2 regions of the Allorhizobium sp. GW101-3B10 genome follow, and region 2 is predicted to be linked to the other one. Evidence: riboswitches for the same ligand, from Rfam matches in the RefSeq annotation. Region 2 holds a riboswitch; the other holds the start of a gene.

Region 1 (10,463 bases), 1.8 Mb from region 2:
ATTCCTTCGACTTCGGGTTATAGGACACGAGCTTGACCGTACCCTTCTCGTCGTCCTTCCATTCGCGCTGGACGGCCATCCACAGCGTGAGGGCGTCGCCCTCGCCGACCGAGGTGATGCCCTCGAAGCCGAAGCGGGTCTGGCCGGCGAGCAGTTCGACGGGCACGCCGATTTCAGCCTTGATCTCGCCCTTGGCGTCGACATTGTAGATGCCGTGGCCGACGAGCTTTGCCGGATCGCCTTCGGAGGCGAGCCAGAAGCCGCCCTTGCCGTCGAGCGCGATGCCCTCGATGTCGAGCTTCTGGGCCGGCTGGCCGCCACGGGTGACCGGCAGGGCCGCCGTGATGGCCGCGGGCTTCTGCGTCGCGTCAATGGTGTAAATGGTCGGCTGCATGGCGTAGAAGCTGTCGTTCACGGCATAGAGCTGGCCTGCCTTCTCGGCGTCGCCGACGAGGCCCGAGAGCGCACCCCAGCCGATCGGCGCGCCGTCGACGATTTGCGAGCGGATCGTCGGATAGGCGGCTTCGCCTTCGCCGAGTTCATAGAGCATCACATGCGAGCGGGCACCGCCGTCCTCGACGAGGTCGACCTCGTTGGCGGTGACGAACAGGTTGCGGCTCGGGATGGCGACTGCACCTTCCGGCGAAACGCCCGACGGCAGAAGCTGGACGAGTTCCGGTTCGGCGCCGGTGTCCTTGTAGACGGCGGCGATCGAGGCACGCTCGGAGAGCACGAAGAAGTATTTCTGGTCGCCGAAGGTGGCGGTCTCCAGGCCTTCGAGCTCGACGCCCTTGGACTTGGCGCGCTTGTCGGGGAAGTGGCCGATCTGGGCGATGGCCAGTTCGAGCGACGGGCCGGATTCGTAGAGGACCTTGCCGTTCTTGTCGAAGATGGTGAAGCTGCGCGAGCCGCCTTCGTAGTCACCTTCGTTGGCGACGACGAAACGGTTGTCGTCCAGCCACTTCAGGGCGTCGGGTTCGCGAAGCACGCCTTCCTTCTTGCCGGTGAACTTCAGCGCGCCGTCGGACTTGGTGTCGATGCCGGCGAGATCTATGGCGCCGGCCGAGAAATGGGTCTTCACCGTACCGGTCTTGCCGTCGACGATGGCGATGTGGTTGTTCTCCTGCAGCGTCACGGCGATCTCACCGAGGCTGTTGATCGAGACGAATTCCGGCTCCGGATCATCGGCGCTGACTTCGGCAAGGCCGGTCAGCGCGACATGCTTGATCGAAGCGCAGTCGGCAACGCCGTCCTTCAGGGAAACGATGGCGAGATCGCCCGCCGGCAGTTGCGGGAGCTTGCCCTCGTTCAGCTCTTCGTCGCGCTCGTTTTCGATGGCAATCGCGGCAAAGCTCTTGTCGGCGGAGATCGCCACCGAATCAGGCTGACCGCCGAGATCGCAGCTGGCGTCGATCGCCTTCGAAGCGATATCGACGATCGAAAGCCGGCCCGAGGGCTTGGCCTTGCTCCCGGAGGTGTTGACAGCGACGAGCGCCTTGCCGCCGGCCACGGTGACCGAGGTGGGCTCGCCGTCCATCATCAGAGCGCCGGCAGCCTTCGGGGCCTTGGCGTCGGAAATGTCGACGAAGCCGATCGCGCCGAGCGGGCTGTCGGAATAGATCAGCATCATGCCGTCTTCGGTCGCCGTGATGATCTCGGCGGAGGAGACGGACTTGGCGTCCTTGTCGGCCGGGATATTGGTGGCGACGGGGAAGGACGCAATGCGATTGAAGACCTGCTCGGCGCCGGCGGGGGCGGCAACGGAAGCCAGCAGGGCTGCGGTCAGGGCCGCGCGGGAAAAGCCATACGTCATGGGAAACCTCCTGTTTCCGTGAGAAAGGAACAGGAGGCTTTTGCGTCATGCGGATGACAGGCGGATGACAATCCGGGCGGATTGTCCGACGCCCCTCCCCGGTCAACCGGACGTCCGCTCCTTGCGCATCTCGGCCGTCATCAGGAACAGCGACGCCCCGAGGATCAGCAGCGCTCCGAGCCACAGATAGCCAGCCGGGGCATAGCCGAAGACCAGCCAGCCGGCCAGCACGTTGAGCGGCAGCTTCAGGTCGTCGAAGGGCTGCACATAGGCCGCGTCCGCCGCATTGTAGGCGAGCGTCAGCAGATACTGACCCACGACGGTCAGGAGACCGGCCGCAAGCAGCAGCGCCAGGGCAAGACCGGTCGGCACGGCAAAGCCAGAGGCGAGCGCCAGCCCGGCATTGATCGGCGTCAGGAGCACCAGCAGCCAGACGGTGATCGTCTCCGGCGGCTCGAAGGCCGTGAGGTTCTTCATCAGCAGAGACGACCCGCCCCACAGCAGGGCCGACAGGATGGGCAGCAGTGCTGCCGCCGAGAACGTATCCGCCCAGGGCTGGAGGATGATCATCGCACCGACGAAGCCGACGAGCGTCGCCGCCCAACGGGGCCAGCCGACGCTTTCGCCGAGGAAAAGCCTGGCGCCGATGATGATGAAGAAGGGCGAGGTCATGACCAGCGCGATCGCCTGCCAGATCGGCACGGTGGCAAGCCCGGTGACCCAGGCCTGTACGCCGAGCGCGGCAAGCAGGACGCGCAGAAGATGCCGCCAGGGATAGCGCGTGCGCATCGCCCGCAGGCCGAGCTTGAACAGCAGCGGCAGGGACAGCACGAGGGCAAAGCCATATTGCCAGAAGGCCGCCGAGGCCGGCGGGAAGGCCAGGGTCATGGCCAGCCACTGGGTCGCGACGTTAAGCAGGGCGAAGGCGATACCCGCCAGCACCATGTAGGAGGCTCCGGCAAAAGCGCGGGAGCGGGAGAGCGTAAGGGAGCTCTGATTCATGTTTCTTTCCTTCACAAAGGACCAACACAAATCAGGACGCATGAGGGCACTCGCGACAAGGCCCGCCTGGACGAGCCCACCCGCTTGCGCGGCCATCCGCGCGAGCGGACGGCATGCGCAGGCCGAGCCGCCGGCATCCGGACAAATCCATCCGGAAACGTGACGCCACGACCGACTGCCTCATTCTCTTTCATCCGGACTATGACCGTCGGCTCCGGAATTCAACCGGATCTGCTGACCCTCCCGGAACAGGTCCGAAAGGCGCTCGCGGGCTTGGAGGCGAACCTCCTTACCGCCGGTGGGGACTTGCACCCCGCCCTGAGAACGAATGCCGGAAAACCGGCGGTTCGAGCGATACGGCAAGCATGCGGATCGCACAAGCGCGGCAAACGAAAAAAGCCCGGCACGGGGCCGGGCTTTCACTTGGTATGGCCCGCCCTGCACCAGGCAGGGAGGCGATCAGCTGATTAGCTGTTGCAGGCGTCCTTGAGACCCTTGCCAGCCGTGAACTTCGGCACATTACGAGCCGGAATGTCGACTTCGGCGCCGGTCGACGGGTTGCGGCCCTTCGAGGCTTCGCGACGAGCAACGGTGAAAGCACCGAAGCCAGCGAGGCGAACATCGCCGCCGTTCTTCAGCTCGGCCTGAACCGTTTCGAAAACGGCGTCAACGGCGGAAGCTGCATCGGCCTTGGTGAGGCCGGCCTTCTCGGCGACCGCGGATACGAGTTCGTTCTTGTTCATGTTTCCACCCTTTCTGATTGGTATGAAACGACTCAATGGATAAGTCGGGCGGAGAATACGTATGCATCTGCCCTAAGCAACTCAAAAGCACCGCAATGGCCCGGAAAACAAGCGGTTTCGGGGAGTTTACACAAAAAAGGCTGGCATTTTTGCCAGCCTTTTTCCGTTCGATGTGCCAATTTGGCAAGACTAAGGCAAAAACCGCCTCAATGCGCCAAAGTAGCCCCTGTTTCGTCGACACCTTCGACGGTGCCGATAGCCGGTGTTTCGACCGTTCCATCCCATTCAATCGGTTCAGGTACGCGGATCAGGGCGTGACGGATGACCTCGCCCATGCGCGAGACCGGGACGATCTCAAGGTTGTTCTTGACGTTGTCCGGGATGTCCGCCAGGTCCTTGGCGTTCTCTTCCGGGATCAGAACCTTCTTGATACCGCCGCGCAGTGCCGCGAGCAGCTTTTCCTTCAGACCACCGATCGGCAGGACGCGACCACGCAGCGTGATCTCGCCCGTCATCGCCACGTCCTTGTTGACCGGGATGCCGGTCATGATCGAGACGATGGCGGTTGCCATGGCGACGCCGGCCGACGGGCCGTCCTTCGGGGTTGCCCCTTCCGGAACGTGGACGTGAATGTCCGACTTGTCGAAGCGCGGCGGCTCGATGCCGAAATCGACGGCGCGCGAGCGGACATAGGATGCCGCGGCCGAGATCGATTCCTTCATGACTTCCTTGAGGTTGCCGGTGACCGTCATGCGGCCCTTGCCCGGCATCATCACGCCTTCGATGGTCAGCAACTCGCCGCCCACTTCGGTCCAGGCCAGACCGGTGACGATACCGACCTGATCCTCGCCCTCGGCTTCGCCGTGGCGATAGCGCGGCACGCCGAGATAGTCATGGATGTTCGCGGCCGTGACGGCGACGGACTTGGTCTTGCCCTTGAGGATCTCGGTGACCGCCTTGCGGGCGAGCTTCATCAGCTCCCGTTCGAAGGACCGGACGCCGGCCTCGCGGGTATACTGCTGGATGATCGCCTTGATCGCATCGTCGGAAACCGAAAACTCTTCCGGACGCAGGGCATGTTCCTTGATCGACTTCGGCAGCAGGTGCCGCTTGGCGATCTGCAGCTTCTCGTCCTCGGTGTAGCCGGCGATCCGGATGATCTCCATGCGGTCCATCAGCGGGCCCGGAATGTTGAGCGTGTTCGCCGTGGTGATGAACATCACGTTGGACAGGTCGTACTCGACTTCCAGGTAGTGGTCCATGAAGGTCGAGTTCTGTTCCGGATCCAGGACCTCGAGCAGAGCCGACGACGGATCGCCGCGATAGTCCTGGCCCAGCTTGTCGATCTCGTCGAGAAGGAAGAGCGGGTTGGACTTCTTCGCCTTCTTCATCGACTGGATGACCTTGCCGGGCATCGAGCCGATATAGGTGCGGCGGTGACCGCGGATTTCGGCTTCGTCACGGACGCCGCCGAGGGCCATGCGGATGTATTCGCGGCCGGTCGCCTTGGCGATCGACTTGGCGAGCGAGGTCTTGCCGACGCCCGGAGGGCCGACGAGGCACAGGATCGGGCCCTTGAGCTTGGTCGCGCGCGTCTGCACGGCCAGATACTCGACGATGCGCTCCTTGACCTTGTCGAGGCCGAAATGGTCCTCGTCGAGGATCTTCTCGGCGGCGTTGAGGTCGATCTTGACCTTGGACTTCTTGCCCCAGGGCAGGCCGAGCAGCCAGTCGAGGTAGTTGCGCACGACGGTGGCTTCCGCCGACATCGGGCTCATGTGGCGCAGCTTCTTCAGCTCCGCATCGGCCTTTTCGCGGGCTTCCTTGGAGAACTTGGTCTTGGCGATGCGCTCTTCCAGTTCGGCCATCTCGTCACGGCCGTCTTCGCCGTCGCCGAGCTCCTTCTGGATCGCCTTCATCTGTTCGTTCAGGTAGTATTCGCGCTGGGTCTTCTCCATCTGGCGCTTGACGCGCGAGCGGATGCGCTTCTCGACCTGGAGAACCGAGATCTCGCCTTCCATGAAGCCGAGCGCCTTTTCGAGGCGCGTCTTCACGCTCACCGTTTCCAGCATTTCCTGCTTCTCGGTGATCTTGATGGAGAGGTGCGAGGCAACCGTGTCGGCCAGCTTCGAGTAGTCCTCGATCTGGCTTGCGGCGCCAACCACTTCGGGCGAAATCTTCTTGTTCAGCTTGACGTAGTTCTCGAACTCCGAAACCACGGAGCGGCTGAGCGCCTCGATCTCGACCGGGTCTTCGTCCGGCTCGGCGAGAACATGGGCGGTCGCCTCATAGAACTCCTCGCGGCCCGTGTAGGATTCGATCTTGGCGCGGGCGCGGCCCTCGATCAGAACCTTCACCGTCCCGTCCGGCAGCTTGAGCAGCTGGAGGACATTGGCGACGGTGCCGATCTCGTAGATCGAGTCGGAAGCCGGATCATCGTCCCCGGCATTGATCTGGGTCGCCAGCATGATCTGCTTGTCGGAGCCCATCACCTCTTCCAGAGCGCGAATGGACTTCTCGCGCCCGACGAACAGAGGCACGATCATGTGTGGGAAAACCACGATGTCGCGCAGGGGCAATACGGGATAGATATTGCCTTCGTTTGCTGCAGACGTTTTCGACATTTTCATTCCTTTCCGACGTCCCGGCGTGAACCGGAACCTGGCGCCAGTCCCCGAAGGCAACTGGCACATCTCTTGCTCCCACAACAAGTGGAGTTCCGCGACAGTGAATTCAAGCCTGCCCAAACAGCCGCGGTACCCAAATGTGACAGCACCGTTACAGACGGCGACACAACGCTACAAAACACGCTCGCCCGACGGGCGCGGAACGGAGCGCGAGGCGCCCTGCTCCGGCCGGCGACCCGATCGGTCGCGCCGAAGCACTTCACCTTTGTAGCCCAACCCACGGCTTCGGAAAACCACGGATCGCCAAATTCGCCGACTTCTTGCTCGTTTATCGCCGAAAGTCGGCATAAACGAAAAAAACCCGCCGGTGGGGCGGGTTTTCGTCTCGGGAAATCGAGGCTCGCATCAGGCGGAAGCGTTGGCTTTCTCTTCCTGTCGGTCCGAATAGATGTAGAGCGGACGGGAGGATTCGCGCACGACGTCCTCGGAGATGACCACTTCACGAACGCCTTCCAGTTCCGGCAGTTCGAACATGGTGTCGAGAAGGATCTTTTCCATGATCGAGCGCAGGCCGCGGGCACCGGTCTTGCGGGTGATCGCCTTGCGGGCGATCTCGCGCAGCGCGTCCTCGTGGAAGGTCAGTTCGATGTCTTCCATCTCGAACAGGCGCTGGTACTGCTTGACCAGGGCGTTCTTCGGCTCCGACAGGATCTGGATCAGCGCATCCTCGTCGAGGTCCTCGAGCGTCGCCAGGACCGGCAGACGACCGATGAACTCCGGGATGAGGCCAAACTTCACCAGATCTTCCGGCTCCAGTTCGCGCAACACTTCGCCGACGCGGCGATCATCTTCCGCCCGAACCGTCGCACCGAAGCCGATGGAGGTCTTCTCCCCACGGGCCGAGATGATCTTGTCGAGGCCGGCAAAGGCGCCGCCGCAGATGAACAGGATGTTCGTCGTATCGACCTGCAGGAACTCCTGCTGCGGATGCTTGCGGCCACCCTGCGGCGGAACGGAGGCGACCGTGCCTTCCATGATCTTCAGAAGCGCCTGCTGAACGCCCTCGCCCGAAACGTCGCGGGTGATCGAGGGGTTGTCGGACTTGCGCGAAATCTTGTCGACTTCATCGATGTAGACGATGCCGCGCTGGGCGCGCTCGACATTGTAGTCCGCCGACTGCAGCAGCTTCAGGATGATGTTTTCGACGTCTTCACCGACGTAACCGGCTTCGGTCAGCGTCGTCGCATCGGCCATGGTGAAGGGCACGTCGATGATGCGGGCCAGCGTCTGGGCAAGATAGGTCTTGCCGCAGCCGGTCGGGCCGACGAGCATGATGTTCGACTTGGCCAGCTCCACGTCACCGCCCTTGGAGGCGTGCGACAGGCGCTTGTAATGGTTGTGCACCGCGACCGAGAGGATCTTCTTGGCCTGTCTCTGGCCGATCACATATTCGTCGAGGATCTTGATGATGTCCTGCGGCGTGGGAACGCCGTCGCGGGACTTGACCATCGACGACTTGTTCTCTTCGCGGATGATGTCCATGCACAATTCGACGCATTCATCGCAGATGAACACCGTCGGTCCGGCAATCAGCTTGCGGACCTCGTGCTGGCTCTTGCCGCAGAAGGAACAATAGAGGGTATTCTTGGAGTCACCGCCGTTGCTTCCGCTGACCTTGCTCATGTCTTTATCCTTCCAGCACGCCGCTCCCCCGACCTGCGGAGGGCGGTCACTCACACCGCCGGTTCCGGCTGTCACCTGACGGCCGAAACCTTATCCGACTTGGAGGTACTTACCGATCCATTCAATCCAGTTTCAGGATCGGCGGCAACGAGAACCCCTTCAAATCGCAAGGCTACGTCACAAAACCACAACATAGCCTTAATAGGTACTAATAGCGCTTTCCTCGACCGTTTACACCCCTAAAGCCGATCACAAGCGGTTCATGGAAACCGAACCGCCTCCGGCCTGGGCTGCACTCATGCCGCAGGAACGCCCTCGTTCTCCTGACGCGACGTCAGGATCTTGTCGATCAGGCCCCAGTCCTTGGCCTCGCCCGCTTCCATGAAATGGTCACGATCGAGCGTCTGTTCAACCTCTTCGAGGCTGCGGCCCGTATGCTTCACGTAGATTTCGTTCAGGCGACGCTTCATCTTGATGATGTCGCGGGCATGACGTTCGATGTCCGAGGCCTGGCCCTGGAACCCGCCCGACGGCTGGTGAACCATGATGCGGGCGTTCGGGGTGGCAAAGCGCATGCCCTTCTCGCCGGCGGCCAAAAGCAGCGAACCCATCGAGGCGGCCTGGCCGACGCAGAGCGTCGAGACGGCCGGGCGGATGAACTGCATGGTGTCGTAGATCGCCATGCCGGCGGTGACGACGCCACCGGGGGAATTGATGTAGAGCGCGATTTCCTTCTTCGGGTTCTCGGCTTCGAGGAACAGCAGCTGCGCGCAGACCAGCGACGCCATCGTGTCTTCGACCGGACCGGTGAGGAAAATGATGCGCTCCTTCAGGAGGCGGGAAAAGATGTCATAGGAGCGCTCGCCGCGGTTCGTCTGCTCCACAACCATCGGCACCAGGGCCATGGCGGTATCAACTGGATTTCTCATGTCCGTCCTTTATCAGCCTCATCCCCAAACACTCGATGCGCGGCGGGAATCAAATAAAACCTGTCAATCCCTACATAGAGTGTCCGCACCCTCGACTTCAAGACTCGCGGCTCGGTTATCCTTAATACCTCGGGCGTGGAGCAAGACGCATAAACCCTTGCCCCGCCCTCGCCTATGCCGTCGCGCCCAGCAGCCACAGCTATTGCGCGGCCGTTGGTAAATCAAATGCTAATAAATACCGCCAAGCTTGTGCGAGCCTGCGGTACGCGGGCTTTGCGTAAGGACTCGTTAAACACTCTGCCCCATCTTGCTCCAATCCTCCCGACCGCACGCAAGGCCGATCCCGTGCTCGATATCAAGACCGCGCTATTCCTGTGGGCGATGGAAGCTTCGACCCTGGCCGTGCTGCTCGCCGCCATATGGCTGCACGACCGCTCCCAGAGGCATTACGGCTTCTGGTCCCTCGGCTTTGCCGGCCACGGGCTGGGCGTCGCGCTCATCGCGGCGCGGGGTGCGATCCCGGACTGGCTGTCGATCCCCTTCGCCAACGCGGTTGCACTCTCGAGCTTCCCGTTCTGGATCGCCGGAATGCTTGCCCTTGCGAAGCGCCCTTTGGCCGGGTGGGCGGTCATCCCGGTGCTGATCTGGATCACCGGAATGCTGCTTGAGCCGATCCGGGAGCAGATCGCCTACCGGATCGTGCTCTACAACCTTTCTGCCGCCTGTGGCTTCCTCATGCTGGCCACTGTCGCCGTCCGGCACGATATCGCCGGGCAACGCCTGCGCCGTCTGCTGGCGGGGATCTGGGCCTGCCAGGCCATGATCTGCCTGGCGGTCGCGGCGATCAGCCTGGTCACGATGCCCCGGAGCCTTCAGGAGGCGCCCTTCTCGGTCATCTCCACCTTGGCCAGCGTCTTCGGTTTCATCGCCGTCATCATGATCGGCGCCAGGATCGTCATGGATCGGTCAGAACAACGCCTGCAGCACCTGATCCGCACCGATCCGCTCACCGGCGCGCTCAATCGTCGCGGCCTGGTCGAGGACTTCGCCGGCCTTGCCGTGTCCAAGACCGCTTCCGGCCGCCTGCTCGCGCTTGCCCTCTTCGACCTCGATCATTTCAAGCGGATCAACGATACCTACGGCCACCAGGCCGGCGACGCCGTGCTCATCGCCTTCGCCGGCGTTTGCCAGACCCTGATCCCCGCCGCCGGCATCTTCGGGCGCACCGGCGGAGAGGAATTCATGGCCGGCATCGCGGTCGGGGACGTGCGCGAAGCGGCACTCGTCACCGAGGCCATCCGCCAGGCATTCTCGGCCGCGCGGATCGAGACCGAAAAGGGGCCGATTTCGGCGACCGTCAGCATCGGCATCGCCACGGCGCCGGCCGCAAAGGTCGATCTCGACCAGTTGATGAGCAATGCCGACAGGGCGCTCTACAAGGCCAAGGCACGCGGGCGCAACCGCACCACGGTGCTGCGCGGCGACCGGGTGCTCACCGTTCCGGCGGAGGGCCCCGAAGGCCTGGACGCGCAGGCCGACCGCCAGGTCGCCGCCCTCAGGCGCCTGGTCGCCAAGGCATCGCCGCAAACCGGTCTGTCCAAGCCGTAATCGGCCTTTCGCCCCCCGCGCAAATTCTGTAGATCACCCCCATGACCCATCTCCCCTT
Region 2 (10,463 bases):
ACGGAGTCATTGCACACGGCGACGACTTTCGAGTTTTCGGCACCCAGGCGCTCCAACACCGCCACGAAGGCGTCGCGGCAGTCATGCAGTTTTTCTGTGATGGTCACGGCGTTCATCAAAGCACCTCCGAGAGCTCGGCCAAGGCGATCTTGTATTGTTCGGCATTCGGCACCTTGTGATGCCAATCCACCTTGTCCTGCATGAAGGAAATCCCATGCCCCTTGTTCGTGTGGGCGACGATGCAATGCGGGCGAGCAGACCGATGCTGAAGTGCCGGGACGATTTCGGCCATCGCGTTGCCGTTGATTTCCGTGACATCCCAGCCGAAAGCCGAAAGCTTGGCGCCGAACGGCGCCATGTCGTTGGTGTCGCTCAGGGCGGCACCCTGCTGGAAACGGTTGTGGTCAATGATCAGGGTCAGGTTGTCGAGGCCGAACTGGGCGGCTGACGAAATCGCTTCCCAGTTGGAGCCCTCCTGCATCTCGCCGTCACCGGTCAGCACATAGGTGTGGTAGGCGGCGCCGGTGAGCTTGGCGGCCTTCGCCATCCCGACCGCGACCGGCAGGCCATGCCCGAGAGGCCCGGTGTTGGTCTCGACGCCCGGAACCTTGTTGCAGTTCGGATGTCCATTGAGACGCGAATGAGGCTTCAGGAAGGTTGATATCTCGTCCTCAGGAAAGAAGCCGCGTTTCGCGAGCGTCACGTAAAGTGCCAGGGCGACATGCCCCTTCGACAGCACGAAGCGGTCCCGTTCCGGGTGTTTGGGCTGATCGGGCCAGATTCTCAGAACCTGGAAAAACAGCGCCGTCAGGATGTCGATCGCCGACATCTCACCGCCGATATGGCCAGCGCCAGCTTCGTAAACCGCCTGAAGATCGCGCAGGCGTATCTGCCTCGCAATGCGGTCGAGATCATTTGGCTGCATGGAAACCTCATCGTGAATAAATATACCGTACGTCATATAATTGCATCTCATCTTCTCCTGTCAAGCCGGGCGCCGGGAATTAATTCTCGGACGCATCGAGAATCGACAGTTGACAGCCCAAGGATCCTTGCGATACGAATTTACACACAGTAGTGAATATTTATACCGTCGATCGACAAGCCGGTATCAGCATGGGAGGAGTGGATGTCGGTATCAGCGACAGACCAGGAGCGCGGCGCAGGTGCGAATGCCCTGTCGGCACTGAGGGGGACGACCGGCCCGTTGATCGGGCTCATCCTCCTGTGCATCTTTCTCTCGTTCGCCACCGACAAATTCATGTCGGCCCGTAACCTTCTCAACGTCCTCGACCAGATCACCGTCCTCGGCATCATGGCCGTGGGGATGACCATGGTGATCCTGATCGGCGGCATCGACCTGGCCGTTGGTTCGGTTCTCGCCCTGACGATGATGGTGATGGGCTATCTGGCCAATCAGGTGGGCCTTCCTTTACCCGTGGGCATCCTGATCGCCTTGGGAGTTGCAGCCGCAACGGGCGCAATATCCGGCATACTCATAACGGCGCTCGGGGTGCCGGCCTTCATCGCCACGCTTGCGATGATGTCGGTGGCGCGCGGCCTCGCCAACATGATCACCGACGGACAGCAGATCGTCGGCTTCCCCTCATGGTTCAGCCTCCTGGCCTATACCCGTTACGGCGGCTTCCTGACACTGACCGTGGCCGTGATGCTGGTCGTCTTCGTGCTCGGCTGGATCTATCTGCGCTACACCTCGGGCGGTCGCTCGCTCTACGCGATCGGCGGCAACCAGGAAGTCGCCCGACTCGCCGGCATCAGCGTCAGCCTCTACACGATCGGCGTCTATGTCGTCTCCGGTCTGCTTGCGGGTCTCGCGGGCGTGGTTCTCGCCATGCGCCTCGACTCGGTCCAGCCGACTGCCGGCGTCTCTTATGAACTCGACACCATTGCAGCCGTCGTCATCGGCGGAACGAGCCTCAGTGGAGGCAAAGGCGGCATTCTCGGAACCATCATCGGCGTCTTGATCATCGGCGTGCTGCGCAACGGCCTGAACCTTCTCGGGGTCTCGCCCTTCACGCAGGCCGTCGTCATCGGCGTCGTCATCGCACTCGCTGTCGCGGCTGAAGCCATCAAGAGGAAGTGACGCTTCGGCGACGCATCAGTTTGGCGGCAATGCCGCCAGTTCACCGCCGGGCAAATGCCAGGCAAACCTTCGGTCCTGCGATGGTAGCGGGGTCCCGAAACAACGGAGGAGATCTACCATGAAACTCAAGACCATGCTTCTGGCCGCCGCAGCGCTGGCGACGACTGCCCTGAACCCGCTCGGCGCGTCCGCCGAGGAGGTGAAGAAGATCGGGCTCGCCGTCTCGAACCTGCAGGCCGACTACTTCAACCAGATCAAGATCGGAGTCGAGGCCTATGCCAAGGAGAAGGGCATCGAGGTCATCACCGTTGACGCAAAGAACGACAGCGCGACCCAGGTCAGCCAGGTGCAGGACCTGTTGACGCAGGAAATCGACGCCTTCATCTATATTCCGGCTGGTGCTGCCGCTGCCGCCGTTCCAACGCGCCTTGCCAAGGAAGCAGGCATCCCGGTCGTCAACGTCGACCGCAATGCCGATGAAGCTCCCGGCGACACTTTCATCGCGACCGACAACGCCACCTCGGCTTATGAAGTCTGCAAGCACATCATCGGCCTTGCCGGTGGCAAGGGCAAAATGCTGATGATCCACGGCCAGAAGGGCACGACGCCGGAAGTCGAGCGTACCAAGGGCTGCCAGAAGGCGATCGGCGAAAACGCCGGCGTCGAACTCGTCGCCGAGCAGTGGAGCGAGCAGTGGTCGCAGGCCGAGGGCCTAAACATCGGCCAGAACCTGCTCCAGGCCCATCCGGACGTTTCGCTGATCTTCGCCCAGGCTGATGGTCTCGCACTCGGTGCTGCGCAGGCCGTGAAGGTGTCCGGCGTCTCGCAGCGCGTCTATGTCGGCGGCTTCGACGGCGACACGACGGCCCTGCCGATCCTTGCCCAGGGCGGCTTTGACGCGACCGCGACGCAGCAGGTCCGGGGCATCGGCCGTCTGGCCGTTGACAGTGCCATCAAGCTCGCAGCCGGCGAGAAGCTCCCAGCCGAACAGTTGCTTCCGGGCTTCCTGACCACGCCGGAAAACGCTGCAAAGTTCGTCGCCGAGCATCCCTGATCACGACCGGAAGACAGCGCCATGACTGCCAATGACCTGCCTCCCATCCTCTCGCTCCGGCAGATCCGCAAGGTCTACGGATCGCTCGAGGTCCTGCACGGCATCGACCTCGATGTGAGAGCGGGTGAAGTCGTGGCGCTGCTGGGTGAAAACGGTGCCGGAAAATCGACCCTTTCGCGGATCATTTCCGGCGCCGTTGAGCCTACCTCAGGCCAGATGACATGGTTCGGCGCGCCGTACGCGCCGGCCACCCCACGCGCCGCCATGGATGCGGGCGTCGGCATGATCCATCAGGAACTGAAGCTCCTGCCGCAATTGTCCATCGCCGAGAATGTCTTTGTCGGTCGCTACCTGACCAAGGGTGGACGCGTCGATCGCCAGGCCATGGAGGAACGGGCCCATGCCGGTCTCCAACGGCTCGGGCTCGACGTTTCACCGCGCCGTTTGGTCGAGGGATTGTCGACCGCCAAGCAACAACTGATCGAAATCGCCAAGGCAATGACCCTGAATGCCCGGTTGCTCGTTCTCGACGAGCCGACCGCCGCCTTGGGGGGCGAAGAGACCCAGCTTCTCTTCAGGCAGATCGAGCGCCTGAAGGCCGACGGCGTCGGCATCATCTACATATCCCACCGCTTGGAAGAGATCCGGCAGATCGCCGACCGCATCGTGGTGATGCGCGACGGCGCCAAGGTACAGGAATTCGATCGCGGCGACGTACCCGTCCGCACCATCGTCGAGGCCATGGTCGGCCGGTCGCTGGACCGGATGTTTCCGGCCGTCCCTGTTCCCGGTGAAGATGTCATGCTCGAGGTCCGCGGCCTCTCGTCCCCATCCGGGACGTTTCGCAATATCGACTTCGCGGTGAAGCGGGGCGAAGTCTTCGGGATTGCCGGCCTCGTTGGGGCCGGCCGCACCGAGCTCGTGCGCGCGATCACCGGCGCGGACCCGATCGCCACCGGTGAGGTCGTCCTCAATGGCAAGGTCATCACGCCGCGCTCACCGCGCGATGCGATCCGCAACGGCGTGGTTCTCGTGCCGGAAGACCGCAAACTCCAAGGCCTCGTCCTCGAACACTCGATCACGGAAAACATCGGCTACGCCAATTTTGATGCCGTTTCGAAGACGGGATGGGTGACGTCCAGGCGGCTTGGCGATTTCGCCGCCACCTACGTCAAGAGATTCGGGGTCAAGGGCCGCGGCGAGCAGAATGCCGGAGAACTCTCGGGCGGCAACCAGCAGAAAGTCGTGCTCGCCAAGTGGCTGGCGCGAAACCCCAAGGTGGTGGTTCTCGACGAGCCGACGCGTGGCATCGACGTCGGCGCGCGCTCCTCGATCTACGACACCATCATGGAACTGGCCCGCCAGGGCATCGCCGTCATCGTGGTCAGCTCGGATCTGGAGGAGGTCCTCGGCGTCTCCAACAGGATCATGGTGATGGCACAAGGAAAACAGGCGGGTATCCTCGACCGCGCCGACGCCAACGACGTGTCGGTCATGGAACTGGCCACGATCTGATTTGCAGGAGAAACATCCATGTCGGACATGACTTTGAACGCGCCGAAGCTCTTCGATCTTTCGGGCAACGTGGCGCTGGTGACGGGAGCCGGGAGCGGTATCGGCCAGCGGATTGCCATCGGCCTGGCACAATGCGGGGCGGATGTGGCACTTTTGGACCGCCGTACGGATGACGGCCTTTCGACGACCGCGCGTCATGTTCAGGCCGCTGGCCGCCGCAGTATCGAGATAGCGGCCGATGTCACCCAGGCAGCCGCGCTCAACGAAGCCGTTGCCCGGACGGAGGCAGAACTCGGGCCACTGACGCTGGCCGTCAACGCCGCCGGCATCGCGAATGCGAATCCGGCCGAGGAGATGGAAGAATCCCAGTTCCAGACGATGATGGACATCAATCTCAAGGGCGTCTTCCTGTCGTGCCAGGCCGAAGCGCGCGCCATGCTGAAGAACGGTCGCGGCTCGATCGTCAACATCGCCTCCATGTCGGGCGTCATCGTCAATCGCGGTCTGAACCAGTGCCATTACAACGCCTCGAAGGCCGGCGTGATCCACATGTCGAAATCGATGGCGATGGAGTGGGTGGGGCGCGGCATTCGCGTCAACACGATCAGCCCCGGCTACACTGCAACGCCGATGAACACGCGTCCGGAGATGGTGCATCAGACGAGACTGTTCGAAGAGCAGACCCCGATGCAACGCATGGCGACCGTCGACGAAATGGTCGGACCCGCCGTCTTCCTGCTTTCGGGCGCCGCGAGCTTCGTCACCGGGGTCGATCTCCTCGTCGACGGTGGTTTCTGCTGCTGGTGACAGCCCATCATAACGAAGGCCTCCCTAGCCTGCACGGTGCGTCATGCACCGTGCTTTTTTTTGTTTCGCGACGATCATCGGCGATGATTGCGACATCCAGCCGGCATTTTGCTGCGTTTGCCTAGTTTGCGCTTGAAAAACCGGTGGCTTCTCCCCTACCTTACCAGGGTTCTCAGGGCGGGGCGAAATTCCCCACCGGCGGTATCCGGCAATGCCGGGAGCCCGCGAGCGCTTTCACCTCGGTGAAAGGCAGCAGATCCGGTACGATGCCGGAGCCGACGGTTAAAGTCCGGATGAAAGAGAGCATCGGCATTGAGGCTCCCGTCGCGGGGGACCAATGTGCTGTGTTCGCCCAAGGGATGGATGGCGACCGCAAGGTCGTGGTTTGGCCGCAAATGCGGTAACCCTTGAAAGGCACTTGGAATGACACTTTCGACAATTGAAGACGCATTGGAAACCCTGGCGCAGGGCGGCATGGTCGTGGTCGTCGATGACGAGGATCGCGAGAACGAGGGCGACGTTATCGTCGCTTCCGATCATGTGACACCCGAGACCATCGCATTCATGATGAAGCATGCCCGCGGGCTGGTCTGCATCGCGATGGAAGGAGATCGGCTGGATGCGCTCGGCATCCCGCTGATGGTTCCGAACAACACGGAATACCTGAAGACGGCCTTCACCGTCTCAGTCGATTACATTCACGGCACGACGACGGGAATTTCCGCCGCCGATCGGGCCGCGACCGTGCGGGCATTGATGGACGAGACCTCGGCTCCAGACGATTTCGCCCGACCGGGGCACATTTTCCCGTTGCGTGCTCATCCGTCCGGAGTATTGGGACGCCCTGGACATACGGAGGCCGCGGTCGATCTCGCACGTCTCATCGGCACCAGACCGTCCGGCGTGATCTGCGAGGTCGCGAACGACGACGGCACCATGGCTCGTCTGCCCGACCTGATCGAGTTCTGCAAACTGCACGGTCTCCCCCTCATCTCGATTGAGGACCTCATCCGCTACAGGGCTCGCAACAATTTATCTGCGTCCGCTGTTGCCGCCTGAAACAGGGCTGCGTTGCTGTAGCAACCGTCAGAAGACTTCACTCTGTTCCGGCGACGCATGACACGAGTGAACTCTTCCGCGGAGGGAGTACTAAGCGTGGTGCGGCCCGTTAGCTTGTCCGGCCGCATGTGTTTCCATGCCTCACACGCAAGAGTAGCCATGCCAAAGCAGGTTGCGCTGCTTTGGCATCCATTGTCATCGGTTGCTGCTGCATCCACGGTTAGATCGCCTCCGCCCAAGAAGACGACGTCTGCTTTCTGCACTCGACCGTGGAAAGCTGAGCGACCGCAATGGTGAAGGGTTTCGGGTGCCGTCAGGCGTACGAAAGCCTCTCATGCAGGAACCCGCGGTATCGGCCGCGTCGTCTGTGAGCGACGGAGTGGAATCAGTCCACTGGGCGGCGCAAATTCAAGCCACGTGGCAATCTCTTCCGGCTATCCTCAAATGCGGAAAGTGGCGTCCTTCCAAACGGATACATCTGCTCCTACTTCCCGTTCGTCCTTTGGGAGGAGGGAACAGAGGCGGAACATAAATGGCTTGATTTTATTCCGCCGCTTTCGGTCGTTTTGGCGCTCTGACTGTCGATCACCCCAGCCGTCGGCGAGGCTTCCTTTCCTTCCAGTTCTCGCGTCTCCATATCGAGGTGATGGTTGGTCCGCAGCCACAAGCCAGTCGTCCGCCATTCGTAGAAGTAACCCTGCACGGTTGAATAGGGTGGAAAATCCTTCGGCGGCATCCGCCATTGGCATCCGGTCGACGCGATATAAAGCAGTGCGTTCACAACCTCGCGCAATTCCGTCTTGCGCGGTCGACCGAGCCTGCGTGGCGTCGGCATGAACGGGGCGATCAACGACCACTCCCTGTCCGTCAGATCACTTGCATCACGCTCTGTCCATCGGACATATTGGCGACGGGTGAAATCAGTTCAGCCCATTGCGGTCCCCATCGAATCCTAAGCAAATCCGAAGGAATCACAACTGGCTGATTTCACTCAATTTTTTTTTGGTCAGGCGCGAAGGCAATTGAGGCTACTCAGCTAAAATTCTTAACTTTGGACGGTTTTGAACTTGCAGCAAAACCTCTTCAGATTTAACAGTGCTTTAACGTTGGAGTGACGCCTGATTCCCCCTAAAGTTGTAGAGGTCTTATGCTGTTCAATAAACTCGCCATTCCAGATGTTATTTTGATCATTCCGAAAAAGTTCGGCGACAACCGCGGCTACTTCATGGAGACCTTCAAGGAGTCTCTATTTCAGGAACATGCAGGTCCCATCAGGTTTGTTCAGGACAATCGGTCGTTTTCTGCTGAAGTCGGGACGGTGCGGGGTCTTCATTTCCAGCTGCCGCCAAAGGCGCAAGGGAAGCTGGTGTCATGCACTGTTGGTGCGCTTCTGGATGTCGCAGTGGACATACGTCAGGGATCGCTGACCTATGGCCAATATGTTTCGGCCGAACTGACGGCGGAGAATGGTGAGCAGCTCTGGGTTCCGGCTGGCTTCGCCCATGGCTTCTGCACCCTCGTGCCTGATACGATCATCAGCTACAAGGTAACAGATTATTATAGCCCCGAGCATGATCGGGGTCTGTTGTGGAATGATCCGGCCATAGGTATCGACTGGCCTGTATCTGGCGAAAGTGCTATATTATCGGATAAGGATAAACGTCAGCCTGTTCTGGCAGATTTGCCTGCGTCATTTGTCTTCGGGGAGTAGAAGTTCGTATGCGTGTTATAGTCACCGGTGGTGCCGGTTTTATTGGTTCTGCGGTTGTGCGCCATCTGGTTCTCGATAAGGGCTATGACGTCCTTAACATCGACAAGCTGACCTATGCCGGAACGCTGACTTCGTTAACCTCCGTCCAAGGTAACAATCACTATCGCTTCCTCAAGGCCGATATCTGCGACGGCCGCGCGATCAGCGAAGCCTTCGAGAGCTTCAAGCCTGATCGCGTCATGCATCTGGCGGCCGAAAGCCATGTCGATCGCTCGATCACCGGCGCTGAGGATTTCGTCGAGACGAATGTATTGGGCACCTTCACCATGCTGGAAGCGGCCCGCGCCCACTGGCAGCGCCTGTCCGGCGAGACGAAGGAGAACTTCCGCTTCCTGCATGTCTCCACTGACGAGGTCTATGGGTCGCTGGGAGATGATGGCCTCTTCACCGAAACCACGCCGTACGATCCAAGCTCACCCTATTCCGCGTCTAAGGCGGCCTCTGATCATCTGGCTAAGGCCTGGGCACGTACCTACGGCATGCCGGTGGTGGTGTCGAATTGCTCCAACAATTACGGCCCCTTCCATTTCCCGGAAAAGCTCATTCCGCTGGTCATTCTCAATGCACTGCACCGCAAGGCTTTGCCGGTCTACGGCAATGGCGCCAATATCCGCGACTGGCTGTATGTGGAAGACCATGCCCGCGCGCTCGACATCATCGCCAAGCGGGGTCGCATCGGCGAGACCTACAATGTCGGTGGACGCAACGAGCGGCGTAACATCGACGTTGTCAAGCGCATCTGCAGCCTGATGGACATGTTGCGTCCATCAGACATGCCGTATGAGAGCCTGATTCAGTACGTGACGGATCGTCCCGGCCATGATGCGCGCTACGCCATTGATGCAACAAGGCTGGAGACGGAACTCGGCTGGAAGGCGCAGGAGAACTTTGACACAGGCATCGAGAAGACGGTGCGTTGGTATCTGGAGAACGAATGGTGGTGGGAGCCTTTGCGCCAGGGGTATGCCGGCCAACGGCTTGGCATCGTCAAAACGGATGCCGGTGAATGACCCGCACGTTACGCTATCTGGTTACCGGACGTGAAGGTCAGGTCGTCCAGTCGCTCTTGGAGCAGTGCCGGCGTCCCGAGCACGCGCATCTAGAACTCATTGCCATGGGGCGCCCTGACTTGGATCTGGCGGATCCGGATAGCGTTCGCCGGAGCGTGGAAGCCGTAGCACCAGATCTTGTCATTTCGGCCGCCGCCTATACAGCGGTGGACCAAGCGGAAAGCGACGAGGAGATAGCACGGCAGGTGAATGCACTGGGGCCGCAGGCGCTGGCGCAAGCTGCAGCCTCCCGCAAGATTCCGATCGTGCACCTGTCTACCGATTACGTCTTCGACGGAGATAAGGCCGAGCCCTATAAAGAAAGCGATCCGGTAGGGCCGGTGAGCGCATATGGGCGAACCAAACTGGAAGGCGAGCGCCTGCTGCTTGAGGCTAGCCAGAACGTCACGATCCTGCGTACGGCGTGGGTTTACAGCCCCTTCGGCAAGAACTTTGCCAAGACGATACTGCGCCTGGCCGAGACGCGAGACAGGCTGGGCGTGGTAGCGGATCAGGTGGGCAATCCGACCTCCGCGTTAGACATCGCCGACGGTATCTTGAAGGTTGCTCACAACCTGATCAGTGATAGTGATCCTTTTCTGCGCGGTATTTTCCATATGACCGGGCAGGGGGAGGCCAGCTGGGCACAGTTCGCCGGAGAGATCCTGCGCATATCAGCCGAATGCGGCGGTCCGACGGCAGACGTCAGGCCCATCACCACAGCCGATTATCCGACGCTGGCCCGGCGCCCGGCCAATTCGCGATTAAGCTGCATTAAGCTACGGTCCATCCATGCGGTGGAGCTTCCCAATTGGGAAAGGTCCACCAAATACATAACCGAGCGGCTGGTTGCCACCAGAGCCTAGCTGTAAAAATTTGGGGAAGTGAAAGAAATGAAGGGAATTATTCTGGCTGGCGGAAGCGGAACGCGCCTACATCCCATGACCCTGGTGACGTCAAAGCAGTTGATGCCGGTTTACGACAAGCCGATGATCTATTATCCGCTGTCGACGCTGATGCTGGCAGGCATCCGCGATATCTTGATTATCTCGACGCCCAAGGATCTGCCAAACTTCCAGGCTCTGCTGGGTGATGGTTCGAAGT

The links. Region 2 has a riboswitch for FMN ahead of ribB (3,4-dihydroxy-2-butanone-4-phosphate synthase). Riboswitches for the same ligand answer to the same signal wherever they lie in the genome.
Region 1: linked by a shared signal. The riboswitch ahead of AC07Y0_RS10725 (DMT family transporter) and the one ahead of ribB (3,4-dihydroxy-2-butanone-4-phosphate synthase) in region 2 are both predicted to bind FMN.

The regions. Positions count from the first base shown of each region.
Region 1 is NZ_JBWKZR010000001.1:2,177,701-2,188,163, forward strand. Features, by position in the region: gene AC07Y0_RS10720 (esterase-like activity of phytase family protein) at 1-1,813, opposite strand, end outside; gene AC07Y0_RS10725 (DMT family transporter) at 1,916-2,815, opposite strand; FMN riboswitch at 2,994-3,145, opposite strand; gene hupB (DNA-binding protein HupB) at 3,283-3,558, opposite strand; gene lon (endopeptidase La) at 3,765-6,182, opposite strand; gene clpX (ATP-dependent Clp protease ATP-binding subunit ClpX) at 6,591-7,868, opposite strand; gene clpP (ATP-dependent Clp endopeptidase proteolytic subunit ClpP) at 8,165-8,797, opposite strand; gene AC07Y0_RS10750 (GGDEF domain-containing protein) at 9,143-10,405, shown strand; gene AC07Y0_RS10755 (cytochrome P450) at 10,447-10,463, shown strand, end outside.
Region 2 is NZ_JBWKZR010000001.1:3,966,840-3,977,302, reverse strand. Features, by position in the region: gene AC07Y0_RS19670 (transketolase family protein) at 1-116, opposite strand, end outside; gene AC07Y0_RS19665 (transketolase) at 116-925, opposite strand; gene AC07Y0_RS19660 (ABC transporter permease) at 1,130-2,104, shown strand; gene AC07Y0_RS19655 (substrate-binding domain-containing protein) at 2,223-3,158, shown strand; gene AC07Y0_RS19650 (sugar ABC transporter ATP-binding protein) at 3,180-4,673, shown strand; gene AC07Y0_RS19645 (SDR family oxidoreductase) at 4,692-5,480, shown strand; FMN riboswitch at 5,645-5,789, shown strand; gene ribB (3,4-dihydroxy-2-butanone-4-phosphate synthase) at 5,904-6,539, shown strand; partial or broken gene AC07Y0_RS19635 (transposase) at 7,081-7,514, opposite strand; gene rfbC (dTDP-4-dehydrorhamnose 3,5-epimerase) at 7,687-8,250, shown strand; gene rfbB (dTDP-glucose 4,6-dehydratase) at 8,259-9,320, shown strand; gene rfbD (dTDP-4-dehydrorhamnose reductase) at 9,317-10,225, shown strand; gene rfbA (glucose-1-phosphate thymidylyltransferase RfbA) at 10,253-10,463, shown strand, end outside.